DNA from 2 places in the Mesorhizobium sp. B3-2-1 genome. Region 1 is predicted to be linked to the other one. Evidence: predicted binding sites of a transcription regulator. Region 1 holds the regulator's gene; the other holds the start of a gene.
The links. The regulator PhoB, encoded in region 1, activates phosphate uptake and scavenging genes when phosphate is short. The targets are predictions, from matches to a motif close to TGTCATNNANCTGTCAT.
Positions count from the first base shown of each region.

Region 1 (3,918 bases):
GTCGATCGCCCGCATCTCCGGCGAGACGGCGCCGCTGCTCTTCACCGCGCTGAACAACCAGTTCTGGTCGAGCAATCTCAACGCGCCGATGGCCAGCCTGCCGGTCACCATCTTCCAGTTCGCTCTCAGCCCCTATGAGGAATGGCAGCAGCTGGCCTGGACCGGCGCACTCATAATCACATTGACGGTTCTCGCGCTCAGCATCTTTGCGCGCAGCCTGACCGGACGCAGAGAGGACAAATGAGCCAGATGTTGTCTCCAGACATGACGATTGCCACCGAGGCAGCCGCCAAGGCGAAGATCGAGGTCAAGAACCTCAATTTCTACTACGGCCAGTCGAAGGCGCTGAAGGACATCACGTTGTCGCTGCCCGAGCGCAGCGTGACGGCCTTCATCGGACCGTCGGGCTGCGGAAAGTCGACGCTGCTGCGCGTCTTCAACCGCATCTACGAACTATACCCCAAGCAGACCGCCGAGGGTCAGGTGCTGCTCGACGGCCAAAACGTTCTCGACCGCTCGCAGGATCTCAACCTGCTGCGCACCAAGATCGGCATGGTGTTCCAGAAGCCGACGCCGTTCCCGATGTCGATCTATGAGAACATCGCCTTCGGTGTCAGGCTCTACGAGAAGATCAGCAAGGCCGAGATGGACGGCCGTGTCGAACAGGCGCTGAAGCGCGCGGCACTGTGGACCGAGGTCAAGGACAAGCTGAACGCCAGCGGCCTCAGCCTGTCGGGCGGCCAGCAGCAGCGGCTTTGCATCGCCCGCACCGTGGCGGTCAAGCCGGAAGTCATCCTGCTCGACGAGCCGGCCTCGGCGCTCGACCCATTGTCGACCGCCAAGATCGAGGAACTGATCGACGAGTTGCAGGCCGACTACACGATTGTCATCGTCACCCACAACATGCAGCAGGCCGCGCGCGTCTCGAAGCAGACGGCTTTCATGTATCTGGGCGAACTGGTCGAATTCGACAAGACCGAGAAGATCTTCACGTCGCCTCGCGAGAAGCGCACGCAGGACTACATCACCGGCCGCTTCGGCTGATATCACGCATACGAGGACCAGGATCATGGCCGAACACACAGTCGCAGCCTTCGACGAGGATCTCGGACAGATCAGCAGGCTGATCAGCGACATGGGCGATCTCGCCGGCACGATGGTCGGCGGCGCCACCAAGGCGTTGCTGAATTCGGACAACGCGCTGGCACAGCGCGTCGTCTCCGACGACGCCATCATGGACGCGCGCCAGCGCGAACTCGACGACCGCGCCATCACCCTGATCGCCAAGCGCCAGCCGATGGCCGACGATCTGCGCCATGTCGTCGGCTCGATCCGCATGGCGGGCGATCTCGAGCGCATCGGCGACCTTGCCAAGAACATCGCCAAGCGCGTCGGCTCCGTCGGCCTCACCGCCACGCCGCGCGACCTGTCGCATTCGATCGACTCCATGGCGCAGCTGGTGCTGATCCAGGTGCAGGGCGTGGTCGAGGAATATGCGGCCGGCGATGCCGCCGCACTCGCCAAGCTCAGGAACGACGACGAACGCATCGACGTCAAATACACCTCGGTGTTCCGCGAACTCCTGACCTACATGATGGAGGATCCGCGCAACATCACGGCTTGCACGCATCTCTTGTTCTGCGCCAAGAACCTCGAACGCATCGGCGACCATGTGACCAACATCGCCGAGAATGCGTATTATGTGCTGACCGGCACGCAACTGCCCGCCAACCGTCCGAAGCAGGACGAGACGGCGATGTCGGTGCCGGCGGCTTGACGGCAGGGATGATCAATCGATGATCGCGCCACGCATCATGGTGGTGGAGGACGAGGAGCCGCTCGGCGTGCTCCTCCGCTACAATCTGGAATCGGAAGGTTACCAGGTCGAGGTGGTGACACGCGGCGACGAAGCCGAGATCCGCCTCCAGGAGAACGTGCCCGACCTCCTGGTGCTCGACTGGATGGTGCCGGCGATTTCCGGCATCGAGCTCTGTCGGCGCCTGCGAATGCGGCCCGAGACCGAGAGGCTGCCGATCATCATGCTGACGGCGCGCGGCGAGGAGAGCGACCGCGTGCGCGGCCTTTCGACCGGCGCCGACGATTATCTAGTCAAGCCGTTCTCGACGCCGGAATTCATGGCCCGGGTCAAGGCGCTGCTGCGCCGCGCCAAGCCGGAAGTGCTGTCCAGCGTGCTCAAGGTCGGCGACATCGTGCTCGACCGCGAATCGCACCGGGTCTATCGCAAGAAGAGTGAGATCCGGCTCGGACCGACCGAGTTCCGCCTGCTGGAATTCATGATGCGCCATCCCGGCCGCGTGTTCTCGCGCAGCCAGTTGCTCGACAATGTCTGGGGCGAGACGATCTATATCGACGAGCGCACCGTGGACGTGCATGTCGGACGGCTGCGCAAGGCGGTCAACAATGGCCGCATGCCCGACGTCATCCGCACCATCCGCGGCGCGGGCTACGCGATCAGGGAAGACTAGACGTCTGTCCCATCTCGGTGAGATCGGAATGGGGAGCGCCCACGTGTATGATTGTGCACCTTCCAGAGCAAAACAATCATGCATGCCGCGCCGATCACATGGAAGAAAAACAAATCCCGATGTCGAAGGAGATCGATTTCGAATGCTGGCCGCCGGCGGTGTGGGCGATCGCCTCGCGCAGTGCCGGCTCGATCAGGTCGAAGGCCGCCGCGCAGACGCCGACCATGGCGACGGGTGCGGGATCGATCAGCGCGAACAGGCTGCCAAGCCCGTATCCGAGCGCTTCGCCGGCCTTGCGGTAAAGAGATCGGGGGCTAGGGCGGTCTGCGGCGTAAACCTGCCTGAGGACTTATATCACGTGCCCCTTCCGCCGGCGTGACCTATAGCCGGCGCCGCGCGGCAAGACGCGCCTTCATCCGTGCCTTTGCCGATTCAGTGCCATCGTGGAAGGTGTCGAACCACTTGTCCCATGGCACTTCCAGCGTGCCGTAGTTCACCTCAAAGTAGCGATGATGAAGCTGGTGGTGGAAGGTGCCCAGGTCGACGCGCTTGCGCCCGGCCAGCCAGAGCCCTTCGAACCCGGTATGGGTGGTAATGGCGTAAAGGCCATAGAACATCAGGTGGCAGATAAGATGCACCGGGCTGGACGGAACAACGAAATGGACCAGCGCGGTTCCGAAATAGAAAATGTGTTCAACCGGGTGCATCGCAAGGCCCGACCACGGCCCCACATCAATATTGCGGTGATGCAGCGCGTGGATGCGGTAAAGGAGCTTCGTATGGAGCAGCCGGTGAATCCAGTAGAAGTAGAAACTCTCCCAGATCGGGATCAACAGGAAGAGGCCGACGAACCAGACCGGGTGGCCGGACCATGTTAGAGTCGGCGCATAGCCATTGGCCATCGCCCACCAGACCAGCGCCTCGTATGCCGACCAGATCGTTACGCCCGAAGCCAGCGACCAGAACACGTTGTCGGCCAGTTGGCTGTCGAAACTGAACGCGCGCCCCTTGCGCGGGTAGGGGCGCGGATCAAACTTCTTGTCGGTGCCCTGCAACTGGTGGCGGTGAAAAACAAGATGCAGCCCCTGCGCTACAACTACCGTCAGGCCGAAGTCTCGTAGCCAGATCACCCCGATCCATAGCCCTGGCTCCTTCGCCTGGGCAAGCGTGGGGCTGGCCAAGGCATAAGCCGCGAAGGCCAGCCCCACGATGACGAGATTGATTGAGACAGGCAGCCAGCTTCCGACATACCAGCGAAAGATCGCTGCGAGGTTCAGCGGCCAGCGCCAGACCGGCGCAATCTCAATGGGCAGGCTGTCGGGGACGTGGTTCCATTCCTTCCGGTCTGACATCGATGTCGCTCTTTTCCGGCCGTGGTTCATGCGCAGGGTATTGCTCGGAAATTGACAACACAAAGAATATCTTTTCAGGT
Region 1 covers NZ_VFTI01000004.1:216,426-220,343, reverse strand. Annotated here, with positions in the region: gene pstA (phosphate ABC transporter permease PstA) at 1-244, shown strand, start outside; gene pstB (phosphate ABC transporter ATP-binding protein PstB) at 241-1,044, shown strand; gene phoU (phosphate signaling complex protein PhoU) at 1,070-1,777, shown strand; gene phoB (phosphate regulon transcriptional regulator PhoB) at 1,797-2,486, shown strand; partial or broken gene FJW08_RS06155 (sugar kinase) at 2,608-2,787, opposite strand; gene FJW08_RS06150 (sterol desaturase family protein) at 2,867-3,838, opposite strand.

Region 2 (3,918 bases), on a different contig from region 1:
ACGATGGCCACCATAAAACGAACGACGGCAAGGGTCTTCTACTATGCGCGAAACGTCATGCGCGATATCGCACCCCAGGCGATCTTCCGACGACGGCTGGCGGGCCGCCTGGAACAGGCCAGGCTCTCGGACGAGGCCGTGCGCCGACGGCTGAATCACTACAACAAGCTGCAGGACCCTTTTACGCCAGGCCCGGATGCGGTGCGCATCGACCAGATACCTTTTGAACCGAGCATGTACTATTACGACCTGAGGGAATTTGCCCGCTATTTCGATCCGTCATTGCTCATCGACCTGCAGTTCGGCGACGTCAAAGGCGTGCCAAAAGTGCCGACGCTCGTCAAGGATCGGCCGATCCGCGCCGACAACGGCAGCGCTGTCATTATGAAGTTCAACAAGTTCCGCCACTTCCACATGCCCGCCGACGCCGTCGCCTTCGCCGACAAACGCCCGGTCGTGGTCTGGCGCGGCGACCTCAACAATCCGATCAGGACACGGTTCCTGGATGTCGCGCGCGACTTGCCGTTCTGCGACGCCGGTTCGCACAAGCGCAGTGCGCCGGCTGAATACAGCAAGCCCTTCCTCAGCATCAGCCAGCACCTGCGCTATCGCTACATCGTCTCGTTGGAGGGCAATGACGTGGCGACCAACCTCAAATGGATCATGAATTCCAACTCGCTCTGTCTGATGCCGCCGCCGACCTACGAAACATGGTTTGGCGAGAGCCAGCTCGAGGCCGGTGTCCACTATGCGCCGCTCGAGCCGGACTTCTCCGATCTCCGTGAAAAGGTAGATTATTTCGAGCAGCATCCGGCCGCGGCGGAGCGCATCATCGCCGCTGCCAATGCCTATTGCCGCAAATTCTCCAATGAACAGGACGAGCAGGCGATCTCCCTGCTCGCCCTCTACAAATATTTCGTGCTCAGCGGCCAGATCGAACCCGATGCCGAGCTCTGGCGGTTCATCGGCAGCTAGCTCTCGCTCTTGGCCTGACACCGATCAGATATCGCTGCGGTCGAGAACCATGTCGGCGGGGCCGAAGCGATCCTTCGCCGTCAGTTGCTGGTGCCAGTAGGGGTAGAGCAGGGGCGGCCGGCTGACCGCGTCGAGGCGCTGGCGTTCCTCGCTGCCGAGCTCCAGGGCCGCGGCCGCGAGGTTGTCCTTGAGCTGGACGTCATTGCGGGCGCCGATCACCAGCGAGGAGACGGCAGGGCGGCCGAGCAGCCAGGCAAGGGCCACTTGCGCCGCCGATACTCCACGATCCCTGCCGATCTCGACCAGCACATCGACGATCCGCCAGAGCCGGTCCTCGTCGCGGATCGGCGGCTCGGACCAGCCGGCGAGCTGGCGGGCGGTCGGGCTGTCGCGGCGGTATTTGCCCGACAGCAGGCCGCCGGCGAGCGGACTCCAGACCAGCACGCCCAGCCCCTGGTCGACCGAGATCGGCAGCAGCTCGTACTCGGCCTCGCGCGCTTCCAGCGTGTAATGGATCTGCTGGGTGACGAAGCGTTGCTGGTGACGGCTGTCGCTGACGGAAAGTGCCTTCATCACCTGCCAGCCGGAATAGTTGGAGCAGCCGATGTAGCGCACCTTGCCCTGGCTGACCAAAGTGTCGAGCGCCGCAACGGTTTCCTCGAGCGGGGTGAGGCCGTCCCACTCGTGGACGAAATAGATGTCGATGACATCGGTCTTCAACCGCTTCAGGCTCTTCTCGCATTCGCGGATCAGATGATGGCGCGACAGGCCCTCGTCGTTCGGGCCCTTGCCGATCCGCATCCGCGCCTTGGACGCGATCAGCACGTCGTTCTTGCGTTTGCCGCCGAGCGCTTCGCCTATGATTTCTTCGGACAGGCCGTTCGAATAGACATTCGCGGTGTCGATGAGGTTGATGCCGGCGTCGATGCACATGTCGATCATCCGCTTGGCTTCGGCGAGATCGCTGTTGCCGACCGCGGCGAAGGGCCCGGCGCCGCCGAAGGTCATGGTGCCAAGCGTCAGTGTCGAAACCTTCAGGCCCGAACGGCCAAGGGTGCGGTATTCCATGTCAGATCCTCACGATTTTGTTGAAGAGGCGTGCCGCCAAGGAGCAGGCCTGGAACGCGACGGGGGATTTGTAGGACAATTCGTTCGGCTTGTCGCCGTGCGATGACGTCGATGGATCATACATCGCGGAATTTGCAACGGCCGCAATCGCGCCCGGGCTGCAATAAAACCGTCACTGCCGGCCTATATTGAAGTCGGCTCAGGTGTTTCCATTCCAGGCCGCTGGCCAGCAATTGGGGCGCCCAGTGGTAACCGACAGGGCTTGCAAGCGGAGCAGTTGATATGACCGAGCTGAAACAGAATTCCCCTGCCAAGGACTGGCTCGAAGCCGAGCTCGCCGACACGCTCGACGAAGATTATGAGCTCGAATTGTCGGAGCCGGCGCTGTCGATGGAGATCGCCAAGATCTACAAGAACTCGCATCCGCCTTCGATCGATCGGATGCAGTATTTTCGCGACCTGATCAGCCTCCAATCCGAATTGATCAAGCTGCAATCCTGGGTCGCCTATCACAGGAAGAAACTAGTGGTGATTTTCGAAGGCCGTGACTCCGCCGGCAAGGGTGGCGTCATCAAGCGCATTACCCAGCGGCTCAATCCGCGCATCTGCCGCGTGGTGGCGCTTCCGGCGCCGACCGAACGCGAGAAGTCGCAATGGTATTTCCAGCGCTATGTCCCGCATTTGCCGGCAGGCGGCGAGATCGTGTTGCTCGACCGCTCCTGGTACAACCGCTCCGGCGTCGAACGGGTGATGGGCTTTGCCAACCCCGAGCAAGTCGAGGAGTTCTTCCATGACGTGCCGGAGTTCGAGCGCATGCTGGTGCGCTCGGGTATCACCGTGGTCAAATACTGGTTCTCGATCACCGACGAGGAACAACAGATGCGCTTCCTGATGCGCATCCACGATCCGATGAAGCAGTGGAAGCTGTCGCCGATGGACCTGCAGTCGCGGGTGCGCTGGGAACAATACACCAAGGCCAAGGAGGAGACCTTCGCCCGCACCAACATCCCCGAGGCGCCCTGGTTCATCGTCGAGGGCAACGACAAGAAGCGCGCGCGCCTGAACTGCATCGATCATCTGCTGAAGCAGCTGCCGTACGAAGACGTGCCGCACGAGGAGATCACGCTGCCGGAACGCGTCTTCAACCCCGAATACGAACGCCAGGTTCTGCCGCGCGAACTTTACGTGCCGGAGAAGTATTGAAATAGAGATTCCCTTTCTCCCCGTATAGTGACGGGGAGAAAGGGCTCTAAAGTCTTTCGCTTCCTATGCCCTCTTGATGACCACGTGCGCAGCAAGTTCCGTTGCCACATGCTCCGTGCACTGATAGCCGAACTTGGGCATGTCGAGGCCGGCAAAAAGGTTCTCGCCCCTGCCAAGCAGCACCGGCGAGATCGCCAGGTGCATCTCGTCGATGAGTTTCTCCTGCAGATATTGCCGGATGGTGGAGACGCCGCCGCCGACCCGCACGTCCTTGCCGCCGGCCGCCGATTTCGCCTGCTCGAGCGCCGAATGGATGCCGTCGGTGACGAAATGGAAGGTCGTGCCGCCTTCCATGGCTATGGGCGCCCGCTTGTGGTGGGTCAGTACGAAAACAGGCACATGGTACGGCGGGTTGTCGCCCCACCAGCCCTTCCACTTGTCGTCAGGCCATTCGCCCCGGATTGGGCCGAACATGTTGCGGCCGAGGATCCAGGCGCCGAGGTTCTCGAAGCTGCGCGCCGCAAAGTCTTCGTCGACGCCCGTCTCGCCACCTTCCTCGCCAAACATCTTGCGGAAGGTGCGGGTGCTGAAAGCCCATTTGTGCAGGGCCGGTCCGCCGACACCGAGTGGATTTTCCAGGCTCTGTTCGGGACCGGCGCCGTAGCCGTCGAG
Region 2 covers NZ_VFTI01000003.1:171,289-175,206, forward strand. Annotated here, with positions in the region: gene FJW08_RS04440 (glycosyl transferase family 90) at 4-975, shown strand; gene FJW08_RS04445 (aldo/keto reductase) at 1,000-2,043, opposite strand; gene ppk2 (polyphosphate kinase 2) at 2,326-3,246, shown strand; gene FJW08_RS04455 (dihydrofolate reductase family protein) at 3,310-3,918, opposite strand, start outside.
Region 2: the regulator PhoB is predicted to act here: its motif matches at 2,203-2,219, upstream of ppk2 (polyphosphate kinase 2).